2 linked regions of the Pseudosulfitobacter pseudonitzschiae genome follow. The protein of the gene in region 1 binds, or shares a complex with, the protein of each later gene. Links are inferred from orthologs where the notes say so. Each region holds a gene or a part of one and is shown in the gene's direction. Other genes may lie near its edges. The genes, in order: SULPSESMR1_RS00825 and SULPSESMR1_RS15095.

Region 1 (14,394 bases):
AACATGTTCTAGATCCAGCCCGACAAGGGCATCTGGATCGGTGCCGACGATGCAGGCGATCTTGGCAGAGGAATGGGTAATTGACCCGCACAGCCCCGGTGGCCAGACTGGCCCCCGTCTGCCGCCGATCCTGATTTGGGCCGTGGGAACATCAAGATGCCGTTGCGCGATCTGCACCATCATCCGGCCCGCCAGAAATTCTGCCTGCCGCTTGGCAATGGCCTTGGACATCGTTTCGGGGTGGTCAATCCCATTAACTGTGAACAGGGCCGGATCAAACAAATCGGGCCAAAACCGCCCCACACCCAGCAACACGCCGGGCCGCAGATTTTCAAAGCGAACCGCATCCAAAAAGGGTTTCACAAACGCACCCGTCCCCGCGTGGCAAGGTGCAACTGCGCTATTGTCTTGTGCCAATATGTACCATCCTGTCGTCGTGGTCTGGCGGGTCGACATAGTCGGCCAGCGCTGATTGCGTTCGGGCAATGATTCCGTTTATTCCGGCAGGAGACAGACCAAAACGACGGGCAATGTCTTTTTGCGTTTCGGCCCCGAGACGGTGCGCAAGAATAATTTCGGTTTCGCGCGCAGGCATTCTGGCCAGCCCGCCTGCCAGCCGCCGCAAGGCTTGACTGTCTTGTAACTGCTTTTCGGCATTGGGCCGGTCGCATTGCAGGTCATCCTCCGGCTCAAGCGGTGTTGCCCGTTCACTGACGTCGCGGCGTAACTGGTCCAGCGCCAGATTGCGCACAATCCGGCGCAGGAAACCACGCGGGCTAGCAATTTCGGCGCCAATCGCCTTGCTGTTCAGACAGCGCACGGCGGCATCTTGCACCACATCTTCGGCACGGTCGCGGCTGCCGATAATGCGCATTGCATCGCACAGCAGCATTTCACGCTCATCCACCAGATGACGCAGCAACTTTTGCCGTGTCAAGGCACAGCCAGAGATATGGTTATTTTGTGATTGGGCCATCGGTTTGCGCATGAAAAGGGAACGACACGACGTTGTGTTTGCCTAGCGCGCAAGCTGAGTTGATGTGCGGAAGCTGTACCCTCAACCATGGGTCACCACAATGATCTAATGACCTTGCGGCGGCGATTTTTCGCCAAATGCGTGTATTGGTCAGCCCGGAGAGAGGCAGGGCCGACCCATTGGTATCATTCAGCCGCAATGGCCGAGGAAGATTGACACAAGGTTTCAAGTGTTTGCGCAATCTCCTCTGAACGCAGCGCCAAAACCGACAGCAACGTATCGCTCAACCCATGCGTGGGCTCGCTAAAGCCCTGAACAATGATCGCAGGCTCAAACCCGTCTTTCATCGGCAAACGGTAATCGCGACCGGGTTCTTCGGCAGCTTGCCACGCGCCCAGATCCGCCAGCACCGAATGCTCCAGCGCCCGCCGGTATCCTGTTGCCAACACCACCAGATCATAGGTTTCGGTCTGGTGCCCCAAAGGTCCGCTCAGATGCAGCCTGATCCGGTCATCAACCTGCTGCACCTGACGCACATCGGTTTCAGCCCGCAGGGCTAACCGACTTTCGCCGCGCACGTCCTGTTCATAGAGCGTCTCGTAAATCTGCGCGATTAAATCGGCGTCGGCTACAGCGTAGTTTGTCGCCGCCAGATTGCGCAGGGCCTGCGCCCGCGCATCCGCCGACATGCTGTGGAACCGGTCCGTTTGCACTGGGTCGAAAATCTCGTTCACAAAGGGCGTGTCGTCCGATGGTTTCATCGCCCTTGCCCGCATGATCATGTCAACATTGGGCTGTTCCGCACGGACCTCAAGATCGGCAAACACCTCGGCTGCACTTTGACCCGCACCGATGACTGCAATGCGCTGGCCGGGCTTCAGTTTCGGAATGAACTGCGAAAGATAGCTGCAAGCGTGGATTACCCGGCCGCTGTCTCGCACAGGTTCGAACACCTCGGGCCAATGGGGCGTACCGCCCGGCGCCAGCACCAGATTGCGTGCGAAGTGACGCGCCTGCGTGCCGTCCGCGCTTTGGCTGTGGATAACAAGATGGGTCACACGTTCACCTGTCTGCACAGGCTCGATCCCGGTAACGCGGTTGTCATACTGGCAATTGGAAAACTGCCCCGCGATCCAGCCCAGATAGTCGTTGAACTCTTCACGACTGGGGAAAAAAGTCTTGCGGTTGATAAAGCGCGACAAACGGCCCTTGCTGTGCAGATAGCTGAGAAACGAAAACCCGCTGCGCGGATTGCGCAGGGACACCAGATCCTTAAGAAACGACACCTGCATGTCGGTGCCCGGAAGCATCATGTCCGGATGCCATGCAAATGCTGGCTTTGCCTCAAGAAACCCGGTGCGCAGGCGGCTGCCGCGTTCGTGCAAGGCCACGGCCAGCGCCAGGTTAGAGGGTCCAAAGCCGATGCCTATCAGGTCCAGTGGTCGCGTGTTCTTCTGGGTCATCATTGTTCTCCTGTGAGAAGCAAATTGGTTAGGGACAAGGCCAGCGGCGTGCCCTGCCCTGTGTCGGGGCGCGCCCAAAGGCGGGATTCGAAAAAGTGCTGGCGCTCCAGCCGCACCAGCGTCGCCCGTTTATGGGCAAAGTCGAAATCGCGCACATGGGCAAAGCCGCCGCGCCCGAGGTTCTTGAGTTGTTTGAGATGGCTTGCTTTGGGTTCCCCCACCAGCGCTTGCGTGCGGGGTTCGACCAGAAACATGTAATGCATCAGCGAGGGCATCCACGCCGTGACATAATCTGCCCCGCGCATGTCATCTTCACCGATCAACACATGCCAGCCCCGATCCCACGGGTCCGCGTCATAGACGCCGCCAATCCGGTTTTCGCGTGCCCAGTACAGTTCGAAATAGCCAAAATCGCGGCCGTCCAGACTGCCGATCACCGGCAGGATATGCGGGTCTGAAATCAGCGTTTTCAGGGTGTTTCGGTGGTCATCCAGCGTTCCCGTCCCTTCAAAAAAGACGGCAACGCGCGGATCATTCTGCCAGCGGTGAAAGACCGGCAAGTCCGCGATGTCTGCTGCCCGCAGTTCGATCTGCTGCCCCAACCATGGAATGTGCCGCCGATACAGCGGCCCGACCGGTTTGGGCGGGCGCACCGGATGACGGCCGTGGCGGCCTGATTGCCAGACGGTTGGCCACGGCGGGGTCTGGTGCATGATCCAGCGATCCGGCACCTGCCAGAACGCCACCGGAAGCACCCAGACCGCATCGGCGGTGCGCCATGCGACGCCCATTGCAACAAGCTGCGGCAAAAGTATCGCCCACCCTTCCCCGTCAAGACGGATCGCAACTTCGCCACCTTGTGCGCTCAGCACCTCAAAGGCGGCAAGTGCTGCAGCGACAGATGTTTCCGAAGTGGCACATTCCGGTGCGCTCAGCCCCAACTTGCCATCGCCTGCGTCACTCAGGGCAAGGGTGACGCCATCGCCAACCAACACCTGCTGACCGGCCCGCCGTGCCGTTGGATATTCCCTGTCGGGAAGGTCAAAAGCCATGATTCAGGTCCTTTCGTTGATTTGTGTCGTCGTTGTGGCCGAGTGCATGTTTTCGATAGCAAAGGCCCAGCGGATGGCGCGGTTCACCGCCACCGGCAGGACGGACATGTGCGTCTCGTCGGGGTAAATCTCGATTTCGGTCACAATCCCGCGCCCCGACAATGCGTCCGCCATCTGATGTGCGGCGGCCACCGTGCGGGTTCTGGCCTTTTCTGCCAGCCGCGCTTCGGCCTCAGGTCCGTGGGCCTGAAACGGCGCCAGCGCGTCGCCTTCCCATTCCCCGGCCGACAGATGCACCCGCAGTCGGTGCGCGCCCGCGTCAAAGCGGGCCAGATGGTCCAGAACAAAGCTGTCTTCCCACGTGATCGCGGGGCTGGCCGCAATCCAGTTCGCAAAGGCATCGGGGCGGGTGAACATCAGCCACAGGGCAAAAAGTCCGCCAAAGGAATGGCCAAACAGCGATTGCCGCGCCGGATCAAGCGGCGCCAGCCCGGAAATAAAATCGCACACGTCTTCCAGCAGAAACCGCGCCATTTCCGCGCCGCCGCCGGTCCTGACCTCGGGCCCATCCGGGGTAAACGGTGGATAATTCCGCCCCGGCGGCGGCCCAAGATCCCAACTGCGGCGAAGGGAATCATATGCGTCGTCGGTCGGATAGCCCACCGCGATCAGAACACCCCAGCCTATGTTGGTGCCCGTCGGCCAAAACGCCTGTGCCCGCATCGTATCAACGGCCGTGCCAATCACCGCGTTGCCGTCCAACAGCCACAACGCAGGCCATCCTGCGGCCGGGGCATCACCGGGCGGAACCCATAGATACACCCGGCGGATGTCGCCTGTCTGAGTGTCCTTCAGATCAAACCAACGGGTGCCGCCACAGTTGGCCACGCCCTCGGCCACCAAATTCTGCCTCATGCTGCAGCCTCTTGTGCAGCCTGCAGCGCGGCACAAAGGTCATCCATCAACAAATCGGCAGACTCCAACCCGGCGGCCAGCCGGATGGTGCGCGGGCTGACACCAAAGCGTTGAAACACATTCGCCGCTCCGGCCAGACCACAGGCGGCCTGACCCGGCACGATCAGGCTTTCGGGTCCGCCCCAACTGACGCCGATGCGGATATGACGCAACGCATCACAGAACCGGGGCACATCCACGTCTGCCGCCAGATCAAAGGCAAACAAGCCGCCAAAACCGTTCAGCCCTTCGGGACGCGCCGCCAGCAATCCGGGGTGATGCACCGCTACCACCTGTGCGTGCTGTGCCAGCCCCCGCGCCAGCGTCAACCCGGTTTCCATGTGGCGCGCCATCCGCATGTCCAGCGTTCGCATCCCGCGCAGCACAAGAAACGCATCCATCGGTGACATGCGGCCACCGAACAGATGTGTCGCCTCGTGATCGATAGTGCGGATCATCTGGCGCCGCCCCGTGACCAACCCGCCAAGGGTATCGCTGTGACCGGACAGGTATTTCGACGCCGCGTGAACCACCAGATCAATGCCCAGGTCATGCGGGCGCTGGAACAGCGGGGTGGCCCAACTGTTGTCAATTACCGACATGACCCCCAAACGGCGTGCTTCTGTCGCGATGGCCCGCAGGTCCTGCAGGCGGAATGTCCATGATGTCGGGCTTTCCAGATACACCAGTTTGGCACCGGGCAGCGCGTCAACCATCGCCTGTGTATCGCTGCCATCGACATAGACCGTTTCCACCCCGAACCGGGACAGCACGGTTTCGAACAGGCGAAAGGCGTCGGAATACAGATGCTCGACCGCAACAATGCGGTCACCGGCCTGAACAAAGGGCAACACCGCCCCGCAGATCGCCGCCATTCCCGACGAAAACCCCCGCGCCGCTTCGGCCCCCTCCAGTCGAGCAATCAGGTCTTCCAGTTCGCGCACCGTCGGATTGTCGCCGCGTGAATAAATGAACCTGTCTGACCGTCCGGCAAAGACGGCTTCGATCTGGGCATAGGTGTCGAACAGAAACGAACTGCTTTGAAAGATCGGTGTGGCGCTGGCGTCATGCGGCGCAGGGCCTGCGGGCGTAATCAGATCGGGTGGGATATGGGTCATGCAGAAGCTCCGGTAGGTGTAAGTGGAAAAATGACGTCACGGACTGTGACCAAGGCCAGCAAAGCCGCGAGCCACGCTGCGACAAGAACCGCAATGGCAATGCCGACAAGGCCAAGGCCCGGCACCAACAGCCCCATCGCAGGCCACAGCAGCCAGCCCATCGGCGCAAGGCCAAGAAGGGCGGCCTGCCAAGGCAGAACCATCGCTTGCAGGCTGATCTGAGCGCACAATCGCAGGGCAATCGCAGGCAGCGCAAAGGCTAGGCATCTCAGCATCATGGCAGCCTGATCCGCGACGGCAGGGTCGGTCACAAAAAGCCGCGCCAGCGGATGCGCCGCCAGACAGAACAGTGCGCCAAGCGCGACTGTAACCGCCACGCTGACGCGCAGGATCACCCGTAGCGTGCTGGCAAACCGCGCCGCGTTGGCACTGCCATGCGCATGGGACAGGATCGGCTGAACGCCAATGGCAAACCCTTCCAGCGGCAGCATCACGACAAACACCAACCGCAAGGTTATCCCCAAAGCTGCGACACCGGCAGGACCGCCAAGGTCTGCAGCGATACGCAGCAGGGCAATCAGGCCAAGTGTGGTCACAGCGATCGAGGCCGTCTCGGGCAGCCCGACGCGCAACACCGGCCACAAAAGCCGCAGGGGGCCAAGCGCCGGTCGGCGGCACGGGGCGGCGAAATGCCGTGCCCAAACCCCAAGGGTGACCAACTGCGCACAAAGCGTGGACCACGCCGCACCCGATACGCCAAGGTCCAGCCAGAAGATAAAAACCGGATCAAGAATTATGTTCAGGCCAAAGCACAGCGCCAGCGTCATCAGGCTGAACCGTGCATTGCCGCGTCCGATTGCCAGAAAATCGCACAGGATTTGCACGATCGCACAACCGATGGTGAACGCTTGTATCGTCAGATAGGTGCGTGCCGTCTCGAACAGCGCCCCCTGTGCCCCCAGCAGACGCAACAGCGGATCATCAAACACCAACAGCCCGCCGCAGGCGCAGATCGCCAGAACCAGCGCCGCACAGAATGACAGCCCCGCCACCGCGCGGGCTGCTTGTGGTTGGCCCGCGCCCAGCGATCTGGCGGTTGCACTGGCCGCACCGATGCCCAACCCGATACCCGCGGCCGCAACCAGCCCGGCCAGCGGAGTCAACAACACCAAAGCGGCCAGCGCATCCGCCCCCAGACGCCCAACAAAAGCCGCATCAACCACCTGGTGCAAAGCGTTCAGCGACAGCCCCGCCATCGCAGGCAGGCCCAGCCGCCACATCAGGCGGTGCAGGTTCAGGTCGGACAGATCGCTGTCGGCCATGTGTTTCTCCTTGTCTCCTTCACAGGACGCGGCGGCGGGCAGGAAATTCACCACCTGCCAGAATTTTTTAAGGGAAGTGAATTTTGCCCGTGCCGGAACGTCAGCAAGGAAAGAACTGAATGGAGAATCACAATGACCCAGCCTGACCTGACACAAACCCTCTGGCGCGTATTGCGCAATTCCGAGGGGCGCTTTTCACTGCTCCACGCCAATCACCCGATCCCTGCCGGTTGGTCGCCTGTGGGCGATGCGGCGGGCCGCGCCGACTGTCTAGATCGCATTGGTGCACTTTGGACAGACATGCGCCCTCTATCCGTACAAGAGGCCCTGAAATGAGTAAGGATTTTGTCTCTGCGCCAGCCGTGCCACTGACCCCGCTTGAGCGGCGCATCTTTGCACATGACCACGTCGGAGAACTGGCGCCCTTTACCCCCGAGTTGCTGATCTTGGGATTTGACCAGCGGCATGACCACGCCAGTCTGGTCGCTGCGATCAACGATGTCCTGTCGACCCATCCGGCCTTTACCGCGCGTCTTGATACGCTTGCGGGGGGCGAGGTGCTGCGCAGTGACTTGGCCCATACCCCTCTGGTGGTGCATGACACCGCAGATTTGCAAGCCGTCCGCGCCCATGCAGCGGCGCACAGGCCGGACCTGACCCGACAGGCAGCCTTTGCAGACCTGTGGCCAGACGGGTGCGGGGGGCATATTCTGGCCGTGGTCCTGCATCCCATTCTAGGCGATGACGCGACATTTGAAACCATTGAAGCGGCGCTGTTCGCTGCCCTTGGCCTGCGCTCCGCGCCATTGACATTCACAACAGCCCCGACCCTTTGCGATACAGAAACAACAGATGCTCGCAGGGTCTGGCGCGATCTGATGAACACCCATCAGACTGCACGCCTACCACATCGCTACGCCGCATCGGATCAGGTGGCACACACCGGAAAACGCTTTGCCAGACACGTCACGCTTTCCACACCACTCAGCGCTTTTACCACAGGCAACGACACCGCGACGTCCCTTGCCACAGCGCTTGGCATCGTCTTGCGCAGGTATGGCGCGCAGGGAGGGCTGCGCTTTGCGCTGGCCGCTCAGCCGGAAATGGCGTGGCGGCGCAGCACCAGTCTGCAACCCGTCTGTATTGTACCAGACCTGGGGGCGCGGTTTGCAGATAACGCGCAACACACAGCCAAAGCGTTGACTGCGGCAGCCGCTGTGCCATCCGAAATTCTGGTGCAAGACCAGCTTGCCCATGCAGGCGCAGATGTTCATCCGCTGGGCGCGATCGCACTGTATCTGCGCCGCGCCCGCGACTTGCCCCAAGGTATCTGCCATCACCTGCGCCCGTTGCCGCCAAGCGCCGAGGAACTGGTGCTGGTCGCAGAAGAGACACCGCAAGGGATTGTGCTGCACGCAGACGCCGATTCCGCGCTGTTCGAACCTGCATTGATTGAACGGTTTCTGGACCATCTGGCACGGGTTCTGCAAGCGGGCCTTGACCAACCCGACCTGCCCGTAGGCCGAATACCGTTGCTGGATACCGCCGAACTTGACGCGCTGTCGGCCCCCTATCCCGATGATACCCCTGTTGATCCAAGGGCAACGCACGAGATCATCGCGACCCATGCTCGAACTACACCGAATAAGGTCGCGATCATCTGCGGCCCCGACCGCCTGAGCCATGCCGAACTGGACGCCCGCGCCAATGCACTGGCGCACCGGCTGTGTGCTGCAGGGGTCGGGGCAGAAACGCCCGTCGCCATCCTGATCGAACGAGGCGCGGATGCGATTGTGGCGATCCTCGCCGTGCTCAAGGCCGGCGGATCCTATATCCCCGTGGAACCGGACCATCCCAGCAGCCGCAACCATCATATCCTGACCGATGCAGGTGTCGCGGTGGTCCTGACCCGCCGCACCTTCCGAGACCGGCTGCCCGCACAATTGGCTGCCCGGATCATCTATCTGGACGATATCAACGATGCGCCGCGCACAGATGCCCCGGCGGTCACGATCCATCCCGATCAACTGGCCTATGTGATGTATACATCGGGATCGACCGGCAAACCCAAGGGCGTGGCCGTCGAACACGGCCCCCTGTCGCATCACAATCAGACCACCGCGCGCGTCTATGAAATGAGCGCTGAAAGCCGCGAACTGCCGTTCCTGCCGTTTTCGTCAGATGGCGGGCATGAACGCTGGATGGTGCCGCTGATGGTGGGTGGATCAGTGGTGATCCCCGACGGGCCGCTGTGGACACCGGAACAGACGTTGGGCGCCATGCGCGAACATGGCTGCAACAACGCCTCGATTCCCACGACCTATCTGCAGCAACTGGCAGAATGGGCCGAAGACACCAGAACCGCCCCACCCATGCGGCTTTATTCCTTTGGCGGCGAAGGGCTGGCGCAATCCACCTTTGATCTGCTCAGCCGCGCGTTGAATGCTAAAACCCTGATTAACGGCTATGGCCCGACAGAAACCATCATGACCCCGATGGTCTGGAAGGTCGCAGCTGGCACGCGGTTTCACGGCATCTATGCCCCATTGGGCCGCGCCGTGGGCGACAGGCGGGTCTATGTGCTGGACGAGGATATGATGCCCTGCCCCCAATCAGTCGTGGGCGAGATTTATCTGGGCGGCACCGGTGTCGCGCGCGGCTATGTGGGGCAGCCGCAGGTCACGGCGGACCGGTTCATTCCCGACCCGTTCGGGCCGGAACTGGACGGCACATCCGGCGCGCGGCTGTACCGCACCGGCGATCAGGGGCGCTGGCGCGAGGACGGCACCGTTGAATTTGTGGGCCGCGTCGATTTGCAGATCAAGGTCAACGGATACCGCATCGAACCCGGCGAAATCGAGGCCGCGTTGCTGGCCGAGCCGGATGTGACCGAGGCGCTGGTGCTGCTGCGCGGCGACACGTCCGCGAAACGGCTGATCGGTTATGTCACCGGCCCCGCGCCGGGGAACGAAGACGCCCTGCGGCGCGCGCTTGAGATCAAATTGCCAAAGCATATGCTGCCCGAGGCGGTTGTCGTTCTGGAGAAGATGCCCACCAACCCCAACGCCAAACTGGACCGCGCCGCTCTGCCCCTGCCCGAGACGCGCAGTCGGCAGACAGCGGGCATTGCGCCGGACACGGCGACCGAGAGCCAGATTCTGACACTTTGGCAAGACCTGCTTGATCTTCCCGAACTGGGTGTGACGGATGACTTCTTTGCTATGGGCGGATCGTCTCTGCTGGCACTCAGGGCAATTTTCGGGATGCGTAAACTGTGGCCGGATGTGCCTCTGGCCATCGCCGATTTTTTCGATGCACCGACCGTTCGGGCCATTTCCGAACGGATCACACAGGGCGGGCAAACCGGCCGCGCGGCGATTACCCTGCGCGCCGACGGTACCCGTCCCCGGCTGTATTGCTTTCCGGGGCTTCTGGTTTCGACCCGCGAATACCTGCGGCTGACTGATTATCTGGGAGCAGACCAGCCAGTGACGGGGTTCCTGTGTCATTCGCTCAATGAAGAAAAACAACTGAACGTATCGGTGGCAGATGTGGTTGCAGACTATGTCGCCCATATCCGCCGTGAAAGCGCGGGGGCGCCGGTGGCGTTTCTGGGCTGGTCATGGGGCGGGTTGCTGGCATGGGAGGCCGCGCGGCAATTGCAGGGCGAGGTTGACCTGAAACTGCTCGGCATGGTCGACGTCTGTGATCTGGGCACCGATTTCACACCCGGCGTTGCGCCGGTTTTTGCTCCGGGCGAACGCGCGCAGCTCGAATCCGATTTGCAGGCCTGGCTGGCACGCACACAGATGCGCGCGCAATGGGATCAGTTGATCACCGCAATGGACAAAGAATGTTATGCGCAGTTTCTGCGGTTCATCGGAAACGAGGCCGATCCCCTGCCCTTTGACGGGCCGGAAATCTCCAGCCGCGAACATACGTTCTGGGTGTTGATCGACAATGCATTGGTGTTCCGCAAGCACAGGCTGACGCCGCTTGACGTGCCGGTGGCCTCGTTCAGTGCCGGCGACAGCCTGAGCCGTGGGCTGAACCTGATGGACTGGCGTAAATGGTCGGCGCGGGCGACCCCGGCCGAGATCGTGGCCGGCACCAACCACCTGCATATTATCGGCGAGCCTGCGTTTCACGAACGCTTTCGCGCGCGGTTGAATGCGGCCTTTGCGTCAGGGTGAAATTTTGTTCTGGCGGGCCGCTGTGCCCCGCCAGAACAACCGCGCTATTCTCTCGGATAGACCACAGGTTTGCCAAACACAGGGTCCCGCGCCACATCAACCTGCAGATCATACAAGGCCGCCACGGTTTGCGGTGTAATCGCCTGTTCCGCAGGGCCTGCACAGATCAACTGCCCGTCACGCAACCCCAGAAGATGGTCGCAGAACCGGCCCGCAAGGGTCAGTTCATGCAACACCATAACGATACTGCGCTGCTGTTCGTCCGCCAGTTGCCTCAGCAGACGCAGCAGCGACAACTGGTGCTGCAGGTCAAGAAAGGCGGTCGGTTCATCCAGCAGGATCACCGGCGTGTCCTGCGCCAACGCCAGTGCCAGCCAGACCCGCTGTCGCTGCCCGCCTGACAGCGCGGTCAGCCGTCGTGACCGGATTTCAAACAGTCCTGTCGCCCTTAGCGCGCGGTTTATGGCGTCATGATCCGCACCGGACAACGGCCTGAAGGCCTTGCGCCAGGGGGTGCGTCCCTTGGCAACCAATCCGGCGATGGTCATATCCGGCAAGATGGGCGGATTCTGGGGCAGATAGGCGATGCGGCGGGCCCGCTCTGTGGCAGCCAGTTCTGCCAGCGGCTGCCCCTCAAACGCAATCTGCCCTTCGTCTGGCTGCTGCACCCTCGCAAGACAGCGCAACAAGGTCGATTTCCCGCACCCGTTCGGCCCTACAATTCCGGTCAGCCCGCCCTTCGGAAAGGTGACGGAAAAGTGGTCATATATCTGACTGCGCCCAATACGCAGCGACAGGTTCTGTATGTCAAATAGAAAGCCTGTCATGCGCTGGCCCCTTGCTTTTCACGCCAGAGAAAGAAGATCAGATAAGGTGCGCCGATCAGACCCATGATCAGGCCCGTCGGAAAAACCGCGACGGGCGCAATCAACCGGGCCGCCAGATCGGATGCTGCAAGCAGGCACGCGCCGGTCAGTGCGGCGGGCCATATCGCCGGGGCTTCGGCCCCTGTGACAGAACGCGCCAGCGGCGCCGCGACAAAGGCCACAAACCCGATGGGTCCCACCGCCAAGGTGCTGGCGGCGGACAGGGCCGTCACAAGGCCCAGCACCAGAAAACGCATGCGCGGCAGATCGGTACCTAGTGACACCATGGCATCATCGCCCAGCCACAACAGCCCGAGGTCATGCGCGCGCACCGCAATAATCCCACCGCAAGCCATCAACACCAGCCACAGCCACCCCGCCGTGGCAAGATCGGCACGGGACAAGGACCCCGAAAGCCAGATCATGGCGCGGGCCGCCTTGGCATCCGGCGCGCTGACCAAAAGGATCGTCGTGACTGCCACGGCGGAGGCGCCAATCCCGATACCAAAAAGAACAAAGGCCAGAGCGCCGCGCCCACGCGCAAGGATGATCACCGCCATCATCGCCCCGGCCGCCCCGCACGCCGCGCCAGCCAGCAGGGCGACGTCCGCGATCAGCGCCACGGCATAGCCCAGACCAGCCCCCTGGGTCAGGCCGATGATATCCGGCGTCGCCAGCGGGTTGCGTGTCAGCCCTTGCATCAATGCACCGGCAATCCCCAATGCCAGGCCCGCCCCGACGGCAATCAGCACACGGGGCAGTCGCAGACCGTAGATCAGAAAATCCTGCGTGTCCGTCAAACCCTGTACCAGCGCCACGGGACCAAGCCAGTTCCGCCCTCCGGCGAGGGCCAGATAGACCAGCACCAAAAGCACCGAGGGCAGCAAGACGACCCGTCTCATGCCCGCGCCCGCGCGGTGCGCGGCAGCAGCCGCGTCAGTAGCACAACCAACCCAACGCCCCCGAACATGGCGACGATCAATCCGGCATCAATCTCGCCCGGCCGGGCGATCACCCGTCCCGCCACATCGCTGGCCATCAGCACCGCGGCCCCCAACGGAATACAATATCCGTATGCCTGCCGCAGATCCGGCCCCGCCAGGCCGCGCGCGGCAAAGGGCACCAACAGCCCCAAAAAAGCAATCGGCCCGACAATCGCAACCGAAGCACCGGACAGCACAGTGACCAGACCCAGCACAAGCGAGATGGTCACACGCGGATCGCGCCCCAGACTGTGGCTTTGGTCTGCTCCCAGCGTCAGCAAGGACAGCCTTTCACACACGAATAGCCCTGCGACCAGTGCGGCTCCGATCACCATCAGCGGTACTGTCTCGCCCCGTGGAACGGGCGGGATCGCACCCGAAATCCAGCGCAAATACCGCGCCTGGGATTCCGCATCTGTCAGGATAAGCATCAGCGCCAACGACAGGCACAGCGCCTGTATCGCAAGTCCGGCCAGCGGCAGACGGAGCGCGATACCGTCGTTGCCCAGACCGGCATCGCCCCCCGCCAGCAGCCACAGCACCACCCCGGCCAGTCCCGCCCCCGCGATGGCCGACGCCATCACCAGACTCGCGCTGGCCTGCGGCAAAAATTGCGCCGTGGCCACCGCCATCAGCGCGGCCCCCGCGTTGATGCCGGTGATGCCGGGATCGGCCAGTGGATTGCCCGTCAGACTTTGCAGCATCAGCCCCGACACCGCCAAAGCGGCGCCCACGGCCATCGCACACAAAGCCCGAAACGTCCGCCCCGTCAGCAAACCCGTATCCCCGCGCAACAGGACCTCTGCAGAAATCTGTGCCGTGCCGAACCGCAAGGCACAGACCAGCACCAGCGCGCAGGCGCTCCACAAAAGTAGGCTCAGAAACAGGGGGCGCAGCGGGGCCATGGCGATCCATCAGAATTGGAGGGGCTGGCGGGCACAAGGCTGGCTGCGCGCCAGATAGCGCCTATCCTGTGCAGCGTGCAACCCCCCGCCCATCGCTTGGCCGATCGCTTGACAGTGCTGTGGCCCCAGTTGAATGTCCGCGCACCCAGCAGTCGCCAGGCTCCCAGCATCCCTGCCCCAAGGAGTTCCCGATGCGCGCCGCCCTGCTGTTTTGCCTTTTCCTGTTGTCCGCGCCTGCACTGGCAGAGCCGGTTGAGATCATCCATCGGTTCGGGACCACCCGAATTGACGCACCGCCGCAGCGGATCGTGTCTGTCGGCTATCATGAACAGGATTTTCTATATGCCTTGGGCATCGCGCCTGTGGGCGTGCATGACTGGTTCGGCGCACGGCCCTTTGCCACATGGGTCTGGGCCGATCCAGCGCGCAAGGCAGTTGGCGCGAAACCGCAGGTTCAGCGCGGGTTCGAGATTGATCTGGAATGGGTCTGGCAATTACAGCCCGACCTGATCGTGGCCAGCTTTGCGCCGATGGACGCAGCGACCTATGACCAGTTGTCGCG
Region 2 (16,233 bases), 2.9 Mb from region 1 along the record:
GCTGGGCGGCGACAGTGAGGTGCATTTCACCGTCGAGGGGTTGCAAGGTGGGGTGACGCTGGGACCGCGCAGGCTGTTGCCTGTGTCGTTGATAGCGCACGAGGCCGCAGACGTGGTTTTGCCAGTGTTAGAGCAGCAATTACGCAGCGCTACACCGGGGGAACATGACGCCAGATTTGTCCGCGCGGTTCAGGGTGTCGAGGCGCACGGGCTGCCTGAACGGGATGCGGATCTGCTGAACCGGATCGGCACCGGCGTTTGGCCTTTGGGCAAGGTGTTGAAATCACGCATGGAGACAGGCGCGCTCAAGCGTTTGGTCGAGCGTGGTTTGGTGCAGGTCGCAGGTGTGACACCTTCGGATGCCGCGCATGAGCTGGGTGTGGTCTCTGCGTGGGACACAGATGCAGCGCGGATGGCATTGGAACTGTTCGGCAGACGGCGAACAGGCGCAGGCGTGATGCTGGCGCGTGATCCGCAGGCAGTGGCGCAGATTATCGTGGATCAGTTGACCCACCAGACCGGATTGGCCTTGTTAGAGGCTGCTTTTTCCGAAGATCCGCAGGATTTTGGTCTGTCCGCCGAAGTATTGGCCCGCCATGTGCTGATGCAACGCGGGTTGGGGCGCCACGCAGGTGTTGTGCGGATTGATACCGGCCTGAACGTGCCCGTGATCGGATTGGGTGCATCGGCTGCCAGTTATTATCCGGCGGTGGGCGACCTGATGGGGTGTGAGATGATCCTGCCGGAACACGCAGGTGTTGCCAATGCCATCGGCGCGGTCGTGGGGCGGGTGACGATGCGGCGCAGTGGGACTGTAACCTCGCCCAGCGAAGGGCGGTTTCGCGTGCATCTGGACAGCGGCCCCGAGGATTTCATGGCCTCGGACGCGGCTCTGACACGGCTGGAAACGGCCCTGCGCACGGCAGCCCGTTCGGACGCCGAGGCAGCCGGTGCAGGGGATATCCAGATACGAGTTGAGCGGGACATTCGCACCGCCGAAGCCGAAGCACGGCAGGTGTTTGTCGAAGCGACGCTTACCGTCGAAGCGTCAGGCCGCCCGCGCGTGGCGGACGGCTGATTTGCCTTTTTAGGGTCTATTCTGCCGCGCGTCGGGGCAGCACCCAACCGGGACGCACAAAGTGACATGTATAGCCATTGGGGATGCGTTCCAGATAGTCCTGATGCTCTGGTTCGGCTTCCCAAAAGTCGCCAACCGGTTCCACTTCTGTCACGACTTTACCGGGCCAGATGCCCGACGCTTCGACGTCCGCTATGGTGTCCAGTGCCACGGCTTTTTGCGCGTCATCGACGTAGTAGATCGCCGAGCGATAGCTTAGGCCGACATCGTTGCCCTGGCGGTTGGGCGTGGTCGGGTCATGAATCTGAAAGAAGAACTCTAACAACTCGCGGTACGAAACAACGGCAGGATCAAAGATGATCTCGATGCCCTCGGCGTGGGTGCCGTGGTTGCGATAGGTCGCATTCGGAACGTCACCGCCCGTGTATCCGACACGGGTGGATTTTACGCCGGGCCGTTTGCGGATCAAATCTTCCATTCCCCAGAAACAGCCGCCGGCCAATACTGCGCGTGCGTCGCTCATGCCACGTCCTCCACTTGGTTGATGTAGTCGCCATAGCCTTCGGCTTCCATGTCGTCACGGTGGACGAACCGCAAAGACGCCGAGTTGATACAATAACGCAGGCCGCCGCGGTCACGGGGGCCGTCGGGAAACACGTGACCCAAGTGGCTGTCACCGTGGGTGCTGCGCACTTCAGTGCGGATCATACCAAGGCTGGAATCACGCAATTCGTTCACATGGGCGGGTTCGATCGGCTTGGTGAAGCTGGGCCAGCCACAGCCGCTTTCGTATTTGTCAGCTGACGCGAACAGTGGCTCGCCCGAGACGATGTCAACGTAGATGCCGGGTTCTTTGTTGTCCAAAAGCTTGCCGGTGCCGGGGCGCTCGGTGCCGCTTTGTTGGGTGATGTGGAATTCTTCGGGCGACAGGCGCGCGATGGCGTCGGGATCTTTTGTATAAGTGGCCATTGGTGCCTCCTTCGGGTCAGAGTTACTTTGTCCATTAAATGGGGCGTCGCGGGGAAAATCAAAGGGATGTTACAACACGATAACACAAAGGACAGTGATCCGTTTAGCCCTGCCGCCCGTATCTTTTTTAGCCGGCAGGAGATTTCACATGCGTGCCTTCGCCCGATTGTTTTCCGCGTTACTGACCAGCTTCTGGTTCGCAAGCGTCGCGTGGGCCGGAATGGCAGGGTACAGCTTTGACAGTATTGACGGTGGCACGATTGATACAGGTGACTGGGCGGGGCGACCGGTGTTGGTGGTGAACACTGCTTCGCAATGTGCCTTTACTCCGCAATACGCCGAACTTCAGGCGCTCTATGACCGGTACAAGGCGCAGGGACTGGTCGTGCTGGCCGTACCATCTGACGACTTCCGTCAAGAGCTGAACAGCTCCGAAGAGGTCAAGGCGTTTTGCGAACTGACATTCGGGCTGGATATGCCGATGACCGACATCACCCACGTGCGTGGCGCCAAGGCGCATCCATTCTATGCTGGGGTGAAAGCCGAGACCGGCTTTGTCCCGGGTTGGAATTTTCACAAGGTGCTGATTGGACCGGACGGTCAGGTCACCGCAACATGGGGCGCGCGCACCCGTCCTATGTCGGCGGAAGTCACTGGGGTGATTGAGGGGCTTTTGAACTGAGCATCGTTGCTGCTGGTGCAATTTATTAGGCGCGCCTAGTCGAGGCTTCCTTTTGAATTTTAGTGTGCCTGCACTGTTGTTGCGCTACCCACGCATTCTGCAGTGGCATCTGTCCTTGATCTTAGCGACCTTTTGCGCAGCGTTCTGGCGAGAACTGACCAAACGCCGTCATGACATCGGGTTGAATTTTGGCGCGTTTTCAAACTGCTCGCGCACGGCAAGTGAATACCCTTCAACCCAGCGCATCGCGACATCCTTGGCGGCCTGTTCATCGCTGGCAGCAAGGGCCGCACGCAAACTGCGCAGCGCGCTTGCAATTTCGATTTCAGACAAGGCCGCCTCGTCTGCCGAAAAAATCTTGCGGTGACCGGTGCCGACCATATTACCGGTCAGGGACAATTCTTCGGTCATTTTTTCGCCCGGGCGCAGGCCGGTAAATTCGATTTCAATGTCACCCTCGGGGTAGTTGGCGTCGCGCACCGTATAGCCCGCACTTTCAATGACCTGACGGGCAAGGCGTTCGATGGGAACTGGTTTGCCCATATCCAGAACATAGATTTCACCGCCTTTGGCCATGGCACCGGCGCGCAGCACCAGATGCACGGCCTCTTGTGCGGTCATGAAATAGCGCGACACATCGCGGTGGGTCACGGTGATCGGGCCGCCACGGCGCAGTTGCTCTTGAAACAGTGGCACGACCGAGCCTGACGACCCCAGAACGTTGCCAAAGCGCACCATCGTATAAATTGGTCCTTCGCCGAAAGGGACACGCGTGGCCAGATCACGCACCACGAATTCCGCCAGACGCTTGGACGCGCCCATAACGTTAGACGGGCGCACAGCCTTGTCCGAACTGATCAGGATAAACCGCTCGACTCCTGCGGTCGCAGCCTCTGTGGCGAGAGTCTGGGTGCCCAGCACATTGTTGGTCAGACCTGTCAGTGGGTTGGTTTCGACCAGGGGCACATGTTTGTAGGCGGCAGCGTGCAGCACCACCTGAATGTTGTGTTTCGTCAGAATGCGCCGCACCTGCAGCGTGTCGGTGACAGTTCCCAGAACCGGAACAATCTCAACTTCTATATCTTCGGCGATTTGCCGAAGTTCCATATCAACTTTATACAGGGCCACTTCGCTTAGTTCGAACAGCACCATTTTCGCTGGGTGGCACTGCAAAACCTGACGGCACAATTCCGACCCGATCGAACCACCCGCGCCTGAAATCAGGATGGTTTTGCCCTCGTAGCTTTCGATTCCACCCGCGCCCGTGACGCTTGAGACTTCATCGCGGTTCAGGAATAGTTTCGGTTCGACATCGGTCAACTTATCGACCAGCGCCTCTTCTCCGATCAGCTGTGCAAAGGAGGGCAAAGCTTGAACCTCAAACCCCATTTTCTGCAACCGCCGCGAGATTTGCGCCTGTTTCGGAAGACTGAGTGACGGCAGGGCCAGCAAAACGCGGTCAATCTGCTTTTCGGCGGCGATTTCCGCGATGCGCACCGGCGAATAGACCGGCAGACGCGCGACCACCAGGCCGTGCAGTGCTCTGCTGTCATCCACAAAGGCGACGGGTTCGATTTTTTCATGGTTGCGCAGCGCCGACACCAGCTGGGTGCCCGTCGTGCCCGCACCATAGATCAGAACGCGGCAACGGACCGCGGACCGGCGATAGATCGCCAGAACGATTTGCAATAATACCGCGCGGCTGATGACCGAAAAGATGAAAAAGCTGGTGCCAAAAACGATATGCGTTGCCACCGTGACCGGAATTTGCGCCGCGGTGGTCAACAAGACAGACACCAACACCAGCGCCACGGAATAGGCACCTGTCAAACCGATTGCCGCCGATTCATAAGCGTTCAGTTGGATTGTCGAAACGCCCAGCAGCACAGATAATGCCCCCGAAATAACCAGAAAAACGGGCAAAACCGGCAAATAGGCCAGCATCATCGAAAGTATGCTTTGCCCGCCGCTGCTGTGCAGAGATAATGCCAGCAAAAGCGCAAGCGGCACCAACATTGAATCGACCGCAAGCATGATGTTACGCTTTTGGGAACGCGACAAAGATTTAACGAAGCTCAACATGTAGTGTCCCCACGATTTGGAAAGCTAAACGGGTATCAGCGTATTTCGGTTCAACGCTTTGCCAAACCAGTCTGGGACGCTGCACCGGCGCAATGCACACGCAGCATGATTAGCCAGCAGTTTGGCTATCAATAGTTAAAGAATAGAGAATATGATGAGACTATGGGTCTACGGAGAACGATCCGGTCCACTGTGTAAGCCATCAGAAGTCTCTGTGATGGAGCGCCGCCTGCGAAACAGGTTTCCGATGGTCTGAAAAACCAGATCAATGTCCCAGCAGGTCGACTGGTTGCGCTGATACATAATATCCAGCCGGGCTTTGCGCGGGATGCAGATGCGCGTATAGATGTCATCAGTTTCCGCTGGCGTTTCGCACCGAGCAAGAAGCCAATCCTCGTGTTTGTGGAACATAATGGTGGCCAGTCCGGTTACTCCGGGTCGTGATTTCAGCACTTCACTGTAAAGCTCGGGGAAACGTTCGACGTATTCGCGTAGCGGCGGGCGCGGTCCGACAAAGCTGAGATCGCCCCTAAGGATATTCCAGAGCTGCGGAAATTCATCCAGCCGCTTGGCCCGCAATTTTGCACCCAGCGGGGTAATCCGTTGCTGCTTGTAACCACCAGACACGCCTGCGTCTTCGTTGACCACAGTCATGGTGCGGAATTTCCACAAGCCAAAGGGTTGGGTCGGCGTTTTCATGCGTTCCGAGACATAGAACAGCGGCCGACCCTGTTTGATCAGTATATAACAGACCAGCCACAGGATGATCGGACCAAGGATGATCACCAGCAAGCTGGCAAAAAACAGGTCAAATATGCGCTTGTGCCATGTCATTTTGGGCCTTGTGCCTGATGCCAATCGGCGACGATGCCTTCGGCGGTACTGCAGCTTGGGGCAAAAGGGACCAATGTGGCAAGCGTGTCGGTGTTCAGGGTCACGTCCCAGATCACATGATCGCCAGGCGTGCGTGGCTGCCAGGGCAGTCCGGCGGCATCCAGCACAGCGCCCATTTGCACCCCCCCCGGAGCCGCAATGTTGAGCACCGGGGGGGTGCTTTGGCATCCATCACAAACGCCAACGTGCGGGCAAAAGTCTGCGGCCCAATGTAGCTGCGGCAGGGCGTGCTGCCATCAGGACGCGCGTCCAGCGTCATGCCGTTATGCCAACCGCCCAAGATTGCGTCAGAACCGGCCACATTGCCGATGCGCAGGCATGTCACTGGTGCGCCGGTCGCCAGAGCGGATTGTTCCATCGCCAGCTTTGCCTGACCATAGGGCGACACTGGCACGCAAGCGTCCGTTTCATACAAATTCGCTCCGCCCGCGCCGTAAACCGATGCAGATGAGGCCAGAAACACCCGCGCACCCTGTGCTGCCTGAATCGCGGCAATCGCCAGATCGGTGTTATACTGCAATGTATGGGCCGCGTTGCCGATCACGCCCGCCAGACACAAGATACTGTCTGCGCCGACGCACAGATCTTTCAACCCTTTGGGATCGTTCAGAATATCCACCTTGTGAAAGCCGACCCTTTCGGTTCTGGTCTGCCACACCACCGCGTCCCCCTGCCAGAACTGGCGTAGAACAGCGCCCAAACGCCCTGTGGCTCCTAAAACCACGTGGCGCTTAAACTTGACATCAGGGTGTGTTGACGTTGACGGCATGAGGGCATTCAGTATCTTGCCGCAAAGAAAAGTCCAACGTGTCTGCATTGTCCTGCCGGCTGATTCGGATGGAAATGTGTCGCCCGGGGGGCAAACAGCACCATGACAGGTGTTGTCACGTTAACTCGCCGAGTTTGCAAGTTGACATGCCGTTCGTTGATCAAGCGGCATGTGCCGCGGATTTCCACGCCTCGAATGCTTCGAGCCGATGGTAGCGGATGGTGAGGGCAGAGCGGCGGCGGGCTGGGACAGAGAAGGAATTTCGGGTTGCGGACTGCATAGATACAAAGCGTTGTAATCCACCCGGCGATCGGAAGCCTTGCATCACCCGCTCTCGCTTTCGGAAGGGCAAGTGGCTGTTCTCGGCACGGTTATTGAGCCCCTTGTGTGACCAATGATCAAGGCCAGGCGCGACTTCGCGCTTGGCGGCGCCGTAGGATCGCAATTTGTCCGTAATGATCCTTTTGGGAACGAAGCCCCGGCGCTTCATCAGCTTGACCAAAAGCCGCTTTGCGGCGCGCTTGTCTCGCCTCGATTGAAGGATTTCTTCAAGAACAACGCCGTTTTGGTCGACTGCGCGCCAGAGCCAGTATGACCGGCCTGCGATCTTCACAACGACTTCGTCCAGATGCCAGACATCGCCAGGGCCCGGCTGCCGTCGCCGCAGAACGTGGGCGATCAGGGGGCCGAACTTGACGGTCCAGCGCCGGATCGTTTCATACGAAACGTCCACGCCACGTCCCAGCATCATCTCCTCTACCTCCCGCAGGCTCAAGTTGAACCGGACGTAGAGCCAGACAACATGAGCGATGATCTGAGGCGGAAACCGATGGCGTTTGTAGCTGATCTTCTGTGTCTGCATCGACACCGCCTACGCCCAGATCAATGAACCAGCAACCTCAGGCCCGTTAATGTGACAACACCCTTGTGCGGCATCAATAGCGTTCAGATCCGAGACAAAGAACTCTGCTACCACACGAGACCTCCTCCCTGCAACAACGCCTCTCGCTGTCTATTATTTCAGCAGCCTTTTTGAAGTTATTGTAAAAATTATCTTTTGCTATGTAAGTTCACATCTTTAGTATGTACCAGTGGTCCAAGAATATTCCCTCTTAGGTTGAAGTTCGCGCGTGCACGTGCCAGCCACAACCCCATTGCAGGCTTGGATCAATGGCTTTTATCAGCGCCCAAAATCCGGATGTGCGGCCCCGTAACCGCGGGCGAATCGACCGTTCCGCGCCACCCCGCGCGATCCGCGTTCCAATCGTTGCGCGTCCGGACTGGGCCGATAGCATCGCGCATCTTGATGACGGGGTGCCATATGATCCCGAAGATCCGGCACGCCATATCTCGCGCTCCCATGCCGGCGGGCTGACGCTTCATGCGCAACAACGGCTGGGACGGATCGGGGTGGATCTTGTGGCGCTCGGCGATCTGCGCATGACTGATTCCACGGCGCTGGTCTCTCTGACCCGCCCACGGACGACACCCGAAGCGCTGGGGATCAGATCGCGCTGTGATCTGGGGATATGGTGGGCGGCGACAGAGGCCGCCGTCAAAGCCTGGCGCGGCGGCCTTTCGACGTTGATCGGGCGGTTTCAGGTTGTGCTGATGCGGTCGTCGCGCGCCGCACTGCTGTGGAAAGACGACGCCCTGCCGCCGCTGTTATTTCATCCCCTTGTCCTGCGTGACGGTCTGACTGGCATGCTGGCCAGCGACGGCGCGGGCGTGGATGTCTCGGTGATTGCATACGACAGACATCCCCCCTGCACGCAACTCCTGACCCAATATGACAGAAGGAAACCCGATGCTGTTGGATAACACCTTTGTAATCTCGCCAGACCAGACGAGCCTTTCGGCGAATGCTGCCCAGAACGGGATCTGGTTCGCCGAACAGCTCAGCCCCGATGGCTATCTGTTCAACCTTGCGGAATACCTGTCTTTGCAGGGCGATCTGGACACGACCCTGTTTTTGGACACGCTGCGATGGCTGGCCAACGAGATACAGGCCCCCCGTGCCCGCCTTGTTCCGCGCACGGCGGGGTTACAAGTTGAAATCGCGCCGCACTTTGAAGGCGAGATTCCGTTGATCGACTTTAGCGACCACGCCGACCCTATGGCTGCGGCGACAACGTGGATGCAGACCGACCTGAAAGATCACAAACGCGGGCTGTGGCGCGCGGCATTGATCCGCCTGAATGCGCGTCACCACCTGTGGTATCATTGCGCCCACCACGTGCTGCTCGACGGTCATTCCGGCGGCCTTATCGCGCGCCGCTGCGCAGAAATCTACACGGCGCGGCTGCGCGGGGAAACGCCGCCCCCCTCGGGCCTTGCCCCTGCCGATGTGTTGCTGGAAGCCGAGCGCGGCTATAGTGATGGCAAGCGGGCCGGGCGCGACCGTGACTATTGGGCCGAAAAGCTGGCCGCGCTGCCCGATCCGGTGACGCTGTCGACCGGCGGCACCCGCACCGGCGGTGTGATCTGCGCCAGCCGTCGGCTGAGCATAGAAGACAGCAACCGGCTGCGCGCGTTTTCCGCGCAAACCGGCATTTCGCTGCCCCAGGTGATGGTCTCGGCCTTTGCCGGTTACGTTCACCGGATGACCGGCGCCCAGGATCTGGTGCTGGCCATGCCGGTTCTGGGGCGGCTGTCACGATCCGAACGCGCGGTGGCGATGATGGCAGCAAATGCCGTCGCGCTGCGCTTTGATTTTTCTCGGGAAATCAGCTTTGCGGAACTGGTGCGCCAGGGTGGTCAGACCATGATGGGTGCCCTGCGTCACCAGAAATACCGGTTTGAGCAGGTCCGCCGCGATCTTGGTCTGACGCGGGCCGATCAACAGGTCGCCACCATAGCCGTCAATTTCGAACCCTTCGACTATACGCTGCATTTCGGGCCTGTCCCTGCCAGGGTAACGAACCTGTCAAACGGGTCGGTGGACGATCTTACGGCCTTTATCTTTGATCGTGGCGACGGACAGGGGCTGGTCCTGACGCTCAACGCCAATCCGGGCCTTTATTCCCGTGCCGAGGTCGAAGGCCATCTCGAACGCCTGCATCTTTTCCTGCGCGGGATGGTGACCCGTCCGGACGACGCGGTGCGCGCGGCGGCGATTTACCTGCCGGACGAACAGGAAAAAATCGCCGCATGGTCTGACGGTGGCCCGGCCCCGACGGGCGCAAGCTGGCTTGATGCGTTTGACAGTCAGCGCAAAGAGGCTCCGGACCGCATCGCGGTTCATGACGGTGTGCAGCGTCTGACCTATGACGGTCTTGACGCGGTGGCCTCGCGGATTGCACAGGCCCTGCTGCGGCGCGGAGTCGTGCGGGGCAATATAGTGGCGCTGTTGCTTGATCGCACGGTGCTGCTGCCGGCGGCGATCCTGGCATTGCACCGGATTGGCGCGACCTATCTCCCGCTTGATCCCTACGCCCCCGAGAAACGCAACGCGCTGATCCTTGAAACCGCCGCGCCTAATCTGGTGTTGATGCCCGCCGACCGAACCGGCACCGCGCCCGCAGGCATGGTAGAGAGTTTGGTTCTGGGCGCGGACCTGTTCACCGATGCGCCAGCCGACTGGCCCAATGACGCGCAGCCCCGCACAGCCGGTGATCTGGCCTATGTTATCTTCACCTCAGGGTCGACGGGCCAGCCCAAGGGCGTCGATATTGGCCACGGGGCGCTGTGGGCCCTGCTTGCAGCGATGCGTGACGCAATCGGGCTGGATGCGGCGACACGTTGGCTGGCTGTCACCACAATCGCCTTTGACATCGCGACACTGGAAATGCTGTTGCCGCTTAGCGTGGGCGGCACGGTTGAAATCGCGCAGCGGCACGAAACGCTTGATCCCGATCTGCTGAACGCGCGGATTGAAACGTCGGACGTGACCCATCTTCAGGCAACGCCGTCGCTGTGGTCTCTCGCGCTCGAAGCCAAAGGGTCAGCACTGCGCTCGCTGACCAAGCTTGTCGGCGGGGAAACGCTTCCGGGCGATCTGGCACGGCGGCTGGTGACAGGCGGGCCGCTGTTCAACGTCTACGGCCCGACCGAAACAACCATCTGGTCCAGCCTCGCACGGATCACCCCCGACACAGCGGCCCACCCGTCTGTCGGGCGTCCTCTTGCCGGTGAACGGATTTTTGTTCTGGACCGGTTCGGAACACCCGCACCCGTCGGAACCATCGGTGAAATCTGGATCGGCGGTGTCGGGCTGGCGCAGGGATACCACGCCCGCACCGACCTGACTGGCGAACGCTTCATCGAAACGACGCTGGGACGCGTTTACCGGACCGGCGATCTGGGCCGCTGGACCGATACAGGTACGCTGGAACATTTCGGGCGGATCGACTTCCAGATCAAGGTACGCGGCCACCGGATCGAAACCGGAGAGGTCGAGGCGGTGATGCGCCAGTTTGACACCATTAACGATGCCGTGGTCGTCAAGCCCGACAATCACGATCACCTGCTGGGCTATTTCTGCAGCACCGATCCGGTCGAAATCCCGTCACTTGAAACATATCTGCGCGCCCGTCTGCCCGACTATATGGTGCCCCACGTGTTCATACGGATTCCGGCCATACCGCAAACGACCAACGGCAAGCGCGACCTGAAGGCACTGCCGCCCATCACCCCCGCGCGCGGCACCTGCGGGCGGGCTGCCGCCGAACCGCTTTCACCAACCGAGCGCCACCTTCTTGACCGGGTGCGCGACGCACTGAATCGACAGGACGTGGGGATTGATGACGATTTCTTTCAATTGGGCGGGACAAGTCTTTCCGCCGCACGGCTTATCGCCGGTCTACGCCGCGACTATGGGTCTGACATTGCGCTGGCCACCGTCTTTGCCAATCCCGGCCTGCGTCGGCTGGCCGCCGAGATAGACAGCGCCTGTGCGGCTGATCCGCTGAGCCCCGTTCTCGACCTGCGCAAGGCGGATGATGATGCCCCAACGGTCTTTTGCCTGCATCCCGTTCTTGGGATTGGCTGGGGCTATTCGGCCCTGATACAGACCCTTCCCCAAAAGGTAGGTATTTGCGCCCTGCAATCCCCTGCCCTGACCGGACCGGACAACTGGCCTGACCTGCGCAGCATGGCGCGCGATTACGTAGCCCGTATCCAGGCCGTGCAACCCGAGGGGCCATATTTCCTTCTTGGCTGGTCCTTCGGGGGCCTTGCCGCGCAAGAGATTGCGCATCAGCTCGAAACACAAGGGGAGCGGATCGCCTATCTGTGTCTGCTCGATGCCTTTCCGTTTCAACCCGAAACCGCTGCCTGCACCCAAGCAACACGGGTGCAACAGACGCTGGCCTTTCTCGGAGAAGCCCCAGACCCCGCGATCCGTACGCTGGACGCGCTGGCGGAAAAGCTGGTCACGCGGCCCGAGATCGAAGCCTTGCGCGCAACCCTTGGCAATGACCGCTTCGAAACCCGGATCCGTGATGTGGTCGAGGCCAATCTCGATCTCGCGCGGCGTCATGTTCCGGGGCGGGTCAACGCCCCGATCATCGACATTTGCGCAACGCAGGGCAAGTCGGCGGCGATTGACACCCTGCTGGACTGGCGCGGCAATCCGTGGGGGCCGCATTCGCGGGCCGGAACGCGGCGGATCAACCTGGATTGCGGGCATGACGATATGCTTGGGCCGCTCAGTGTGGCCGCTTTTTCACCCTGCCTGCGCGCCGCGCTCAACCGCCACGGGGCGGCCCAGACACTGATGGCAAAGAAAAGCGAACGGGACGCACAGTTCGTGTAGAACACGCAGGTCAGCGTTGGTTTTTCCAATGAAATTGGTGATAAAGATGTTAGCCCGAATAATTCAGTGCGCCCCGATGGCGCGTTTCACCAGTGGAGGGGAAGCGTTGCACAGATCGGTTGCAACTCAGAACGCGCCCTACCCGAAACGGACCTCCGGCGGTGCGTTCGAAACTTGGGCGGCCAAGTTCGGTCATTCGGTTGAGAGGTATTGCCAGTCTTAGCTTCTGTAACGTCACCGTCTCTCCGCCTCTGACTACCGCCGCACACGAACAGAGGCCCAAGGCCTCTGGGTTGGTTGCGTGGGCGAAATCAAGGCCTGATGCTACCGCATCGGCTTCTTATCTAAGCGTTGAGAAACAACCTGACAAAGCCGCGACAACACCTCAGCGGCCTATAAGGGTTTCACCTGCCCGCCCTTCTTTACAACCCTGACCCCCTTGGATCTGCGGGGGGTAACGCAATCAACAAATCCGCAATGCGGATCGGGAAATGGCGCACGCGCTTGCCGGTCGCATGCCAGATCGCGTTGCCGATGGCCCCGACCGTCCCGACAACCCCTATCTCGCCCACGCCCTTGATCCCAAGGGCGTTCACGTAAGGATCATCTTCGTGCACTGTAATCACCTCCAGCCCGCTCACATCAGCGTTCACCGGCACATGATAACCCGCAAAATCCGCGTTCACGATGCGCCCGCTGCGCGGGTCGTGCCGGGCGGCCTCATGCAGTGCAAAGGAGGTGCCCCAGATCATGCCTCCCATCAGCTGGCTCTCGGTCAGCCGTGGGTTGATGATCCGCCCGGCAGCAAAGGCCCCCACCAGTCGGGTCACCCGAACCTGACACAGATCCGGGTCCACTTTCACCTCGGCGAAGACCGCGCCATGAGAGTTCATCGCATGGCGCATGGCATCCTCGGGCGCGCGCCCGGCGCGGCCTGTACCAGTCATCTCGGTCTGTCCGGCACGCGCGAGGATGTCGGCGAAACGCTCGCGACGGCTCTCGTCCTCCTCCATCAGCAGCCACCCGTCCCGCGCCACCAGGCTGGTATTGCCCGCGCCGTAAAGAGGCGAGGCCGGATCTGCCGTCGCAAGCTCGCCAAGCTGGCGCACCACATCCCCACCCGCAGCGTGCAGCGCACCGCCCGCCGTGGCGGTATGCCCAGAGCCACCCGCGACACCGCCATCGGGCAGTGACGAGTGCCCCGCGTGGAACTCGACCTGATCCAGCGTCAGGCCAAGACTGTCCGCCGCAATCTGCGCCAGCGACGTCCAGGCCCCCTGTCCCATATCAACGGCAGAAGTTTCGAACAGCGCCGTCCCGTCGGGGCGGAGCGTTGCACGCGCTTCGGCAGCGAACATCGGGCAGGGAAACAACGCCGCCCCCATGCCCCAACCGGTCAGCAGGCCGTCACTGTCCTGCATTTGCAGTGGCGCCAACGGTCGCCCCTCCCAGCCAAAGCGCTCCGCCCCTTGCGCGTAACACTCCCGCAAGGCTTTGGACGAAAAAGGAAGCCCGGTGCCGGGCTGCGTCTCGGCATAGTTGCGAAGACGGAATTCCAGCGGGTCAATCCCCGCCGCCTCGGCCATCTCGTCCATCGCGCATTCCAAAGCGGCAGAGCCTGACGCCTCGCCCGGTGCACGCATAGGTCCCGGCGTGCCGACATCCAGCCGCACCAGCCTGTGGCTGGCCCGCAATGCGCTGGCTGCGTAAAGGCCCTGCGAGGCATTAGCCGCCGGTTCCACAAAATCATCAAAGGTCGAGGTTTCTGCCAGGCCGTCGTGGTCGATCACTGTCAGGGCGGCGGTATCGTCCACGCCCATCCGAAGCCGCTGGCGTGTCGCTCCACGGTGACCCGCTGGCCCGAACATCTGCTGTCGGGTGAACATAAGCTTGACGGGCCGCTGCGTCATCCGCGCGGCGAGGATCGCCAGCACTTGCGGTCCGGTCGGTATCGCCTTCGACCCGAACCCCCCGCCAAGGTAGGGGCTGCGCACGGTCACATTCTGCGGCGGAATCCCGAAGAAATAGCCATAGGCCGCGCAGGAAAGGTTCAGCGCCTGACTTGGAATATCCAGCGTCAGCCGGTCTTCGTCCCATTGGGCCACCACCGCGTGGGTCTCCATCGCGTTGTGATACTGCGCGGCTGTTTCATAGCTTACGTCGATGCTGCGTATTGCCGCGGCGTGCCCCGCCTCAAGATCGCCGTGGCTTTCCCCGCCCGGCAGGCCAAAGCCGCTCGGCTCAAAGCTGGTGGCCGCGTTGTCATCCAGTCCCACCCGGGCCGGATCGGCCACATATTGCGGTGCCAGCAGGCGCGCGCCCTCGGTGGCGGCCTCCAGTGTCTCGCCCAGCACCAGCGCAATCGGTTGTCCAGCATAACGCACGGTGTTGTCCTGCAAAACCTCGGTGCGGAAGGAGAACATCGTAGGCTTGGCCGAAGGGTCGCCCTGCAACTCGGGCCGATTCTGCGGCGTGATGACATGGGTCACACCGGGGTGCGCCTCTGCTGCGGCGCGGTCAAGATGGCTGACCCGTCCGCGCGCGATCTTCGCATGGGCGTAGACAGCATAGAGCAGACCCTCGGGATTGTTGTCGGCGGCAAAGGTCGCGACACCGGTGACCTTCGCGATCCCATCCCGCCGTGTGGCAGGCTGGCCCGCGTTGGAGCCGAAACGAATTTGCGGGGAAAGCGTATCAGACATTGGCGAGGTCTCCGTTCTGTTGGCCAAAAGGCGATGCGGGCAACGCCGGCATCCGTGCCGGAGTGCCGGCCGCAGCCATGGCAAGTGCGCGCGCAGCAGTGCGGCGGGCAAGGTCGATCTTCCATTCGAGATGCGCCGGGGCCTCGGCCCCCGCGAGCGCCGCCTCGGCAGCGCGTGCAAACAGCGCCGCATTCGGGGCCTGTCCGGCCAGCAGCGCTTCGGCCTCGGCAACCCGCCAGGGCTTGGCCGCCACTGCGCCAAGCGCCAGCCGTCCCTCCGCGATAATTCCATCCTCCATCCGCAGTGCAGCGGCGGCAGCGGTGGTAGCAAAGGCAAAGGACGTGCGGTCGCGCACCTTCAGATACCGCTCATGTTTGGCAAACGCCGCCGCCTCTGCAGGCAGGTGCACCGCGATGATCAACTCGCCCTCCACCAGCGCCGTCTCCCGATCCGGGTGGTCGCCCGGAAGCAGATAGAATTCTGAGAAGGGGATCTCCCGCGTTCCGTTCACGCCGCGCACCTCCACCCGCGCCTCCAGCGCCGCGAGCGGCACGCAAAAGTCCGAGGGGTTCGTCGCCACGCAGCCCGGGCTTGCCCCCAACAGCGCACGCGCCTCTTCGTCACTGTCGCGTGCATCACATCCCGCGCCGGGGGTGCGACGGTTGCAGGCTGCCGTTTCCTCTTGGAAATAGGCGCACCGGGTGCGCTGCATCAGGTTGCCTGCAACGGTCGCCATATTGCGAAGCTGCCCCGAAGCCCCCGAAAGCAGCGCCTCGGCCACCATCGGAAAGTGCTGGGCAAAACCCGCGTGGCGGGCAAGCGCGGCATTGCTGACCAGCGCCCCGATCCTCACCGATCCATTCTCCTGAAACGCGATCTCGCCAAGGTCGGAAACCCGTGTCAGGTCGATCACCCGCTGCGGCTGGGCCACGCCCAGTTTCATCAGGTCAACCAGATTGGTCCCCCCGCCAAGCCAGGCCGCATTCGGCTCCCAACTCGCCAGCGCCTCGTCCACAGTCTTGGGCTGCACATAATCAAACTGTTTCATGCCGTGTCTCCCTCGTCCTTGGCGGCCATCCGGCGGCTCGCTTCCTGCACGGCAAGAGTGATCCCGTGATAGGCCCCGCAGCGGCAGATATTGCCGCTCATGCCCTCGCGGATGCGCTCCGGATCGCTCCCGGCGTCCCCTTCGGCAATTAGCCCGACGGCGCTCATGATCTGGCCCGGCGTGCAATAGCCGCACTGGAACCCGTCATTCTCAATAAAGGCGACCTGCACCGGGTGCAGGGTCTCGCCCACTGC

Evidence for each region.
Region 2: the proteins of SULPSESMR1_RS00825 (region 1) and SULPSESMR1_RS15095 are in contact, whole or in part, in a crystal structure (PDB 5JA1), measured with the Escherichia coli proteins. The link is inferred for Pseudosulfitobacter pseudonitzschiae from one-to-one orthologs.

Annotation. Positions count from the first base shown.
Region 1 is NZ_CP022415.1:175,730-190,123, reverse strand. What follows is about bases 5,911-8,619. They hold SULPSESMR1_RS00825 (MbtH family protein), read left to right. Parts: upstream 5,911-7,017; coding sequence 7,018-7,221; downstream 7,222-8,619. Other genes in these bases: SULPSESMR1_RS00820 (amino acid adenylation domain-containing protein), read left to right, coding at 7,218-8,619; SULPSESMR1_RS00830 (MATE family efflux transporter), read right to left, coding at 5,911-6,885. Also shown: SULPSESMR1_RS00860 (4'-phosphopantetheinyl transferase family protein), read right to left, coding at 1-363; SULPSESMR1_RS00855 (RNA polymerase sigma factor), read right to left, coding at 401-937; SULPSESMR1_RS00850 (lysine N(6)-hydroxylase/L-ornithine N(5)-oxygenase family protein), read right to left, coding at 1,162-2,439; SULPSESMR1_RS00845 (GNAT family N-acetyltransferase), read right to left, coding at 2,439-3,491; SULPSESMR1_RS00840 (alpha/beta hydrolase), read right to left, coding at 3,495-4,406; SULPSESMR1_RS00835 (PLP-dependent transferase), read right to left, coding at 4,403-5,563; more of SULPSESMR1_RS00830, read right to left, coding at 5,560-5,910; more of SULPSESMR1_RS00820, read left to right, coding at 8,620-11,078; SULPSESMR1_RS00815 (ABC transporter ATP-binding protein), read right to left, coding at 11,123-11,905; SULPSESMR1_RS00810 (FecCD family ABC transporter permease), read right to left, coding at 11,902-12,846; SULPSESMR1_RS00805 (FecCD family ABC transporter permease), read right to left, coding at 12,843-13,832; SULPSESMR1_RS00800 (ABC transporter substrate-binding protein), read left to right, coding at 14,024-14,394. UniProt on the Escherichia coli protein: Involved in the biosynthesis of the siderophore enterobactin (enterochelin), which is a macrocyclic trimeric lactone of N-(2,3-dihydroxybenzoyl)-serine. Plays a role in the catalytic function of EntF.
Region 2 is NZ_CP022415.1:3,054,352-3,070,584, reverse strand. Bases 7,882-12,429 are described here. They hold SULPSESMR1_RS15095 (non-ribosomal peptide synthetase), read left to right. Parts: upstream 7,882-8,281; coding sequence 8,282-12,229; downstream 12,230-12,429. Other genes in these bases: SULPSESMR1_RS15100 (4'-phosphopantetheinyl transferase family protein), read left to right, coding at 7,882-8,295. Outside these bases: SULPSESMR1_RS15140 (hydantoinase/oxoprolinase N-terminal domain-containing protein), read left to right, coding at 1-1,078; peptide-methionine (S)-S-oxide reductase MsrA, read right to left, coding at 1,095-1,601; peptide-methionine (R)-S-oxide reductase MsrB, read right to left, coding at 1,598-2,047; SULPSESMR1_RS15125 (glutathione peroxidase), read left to right, coding at 2,196-2,729; SULPSESMR1_RS15120 (polysaccharide biosynthesis protein), read right to left, coding at 2,898-4,763; SULPSESMR1_RS15115 (sugar transferase), read right to left, coding at 4,980-5,645; SULPSESMR1_RS15110 (NAD-dependent epimerase/dehydratase family protein), read right to left, coding at 5,758-6,474; SULPSESMR1_RS15105 (IS6 family transposase), read right to left, coding at 6,635-7,336; more of SULPSESMR1_RS15100, read left to right, coding at 7,645-7,881; SULPSESMR1_RS15090 (xanthine dehydrogenase family protein molybdopterin-binding subunit), read right to left, coding at 12,652-14,931; SULPSESMR1_RS15085 (FAD binding domain-containing protein), read right to left, coding at 14,924-15,979; SULPSESMR1_RS15080 ((2Fe-2S)-binding protein), read right to left, coding at 15,976-16,233. UniProt on the Escherichia coli protein: Involved in the biosynthesis of the siderophore enterobactin (enterochelin), which is a macrocyclic trimeric lactone of N-(2,3-dihydroxybenzoyl)-serine. EntF catalyzes the activation of L-serine via ATP-dependent PPi exchange reaction to form seryladenylate.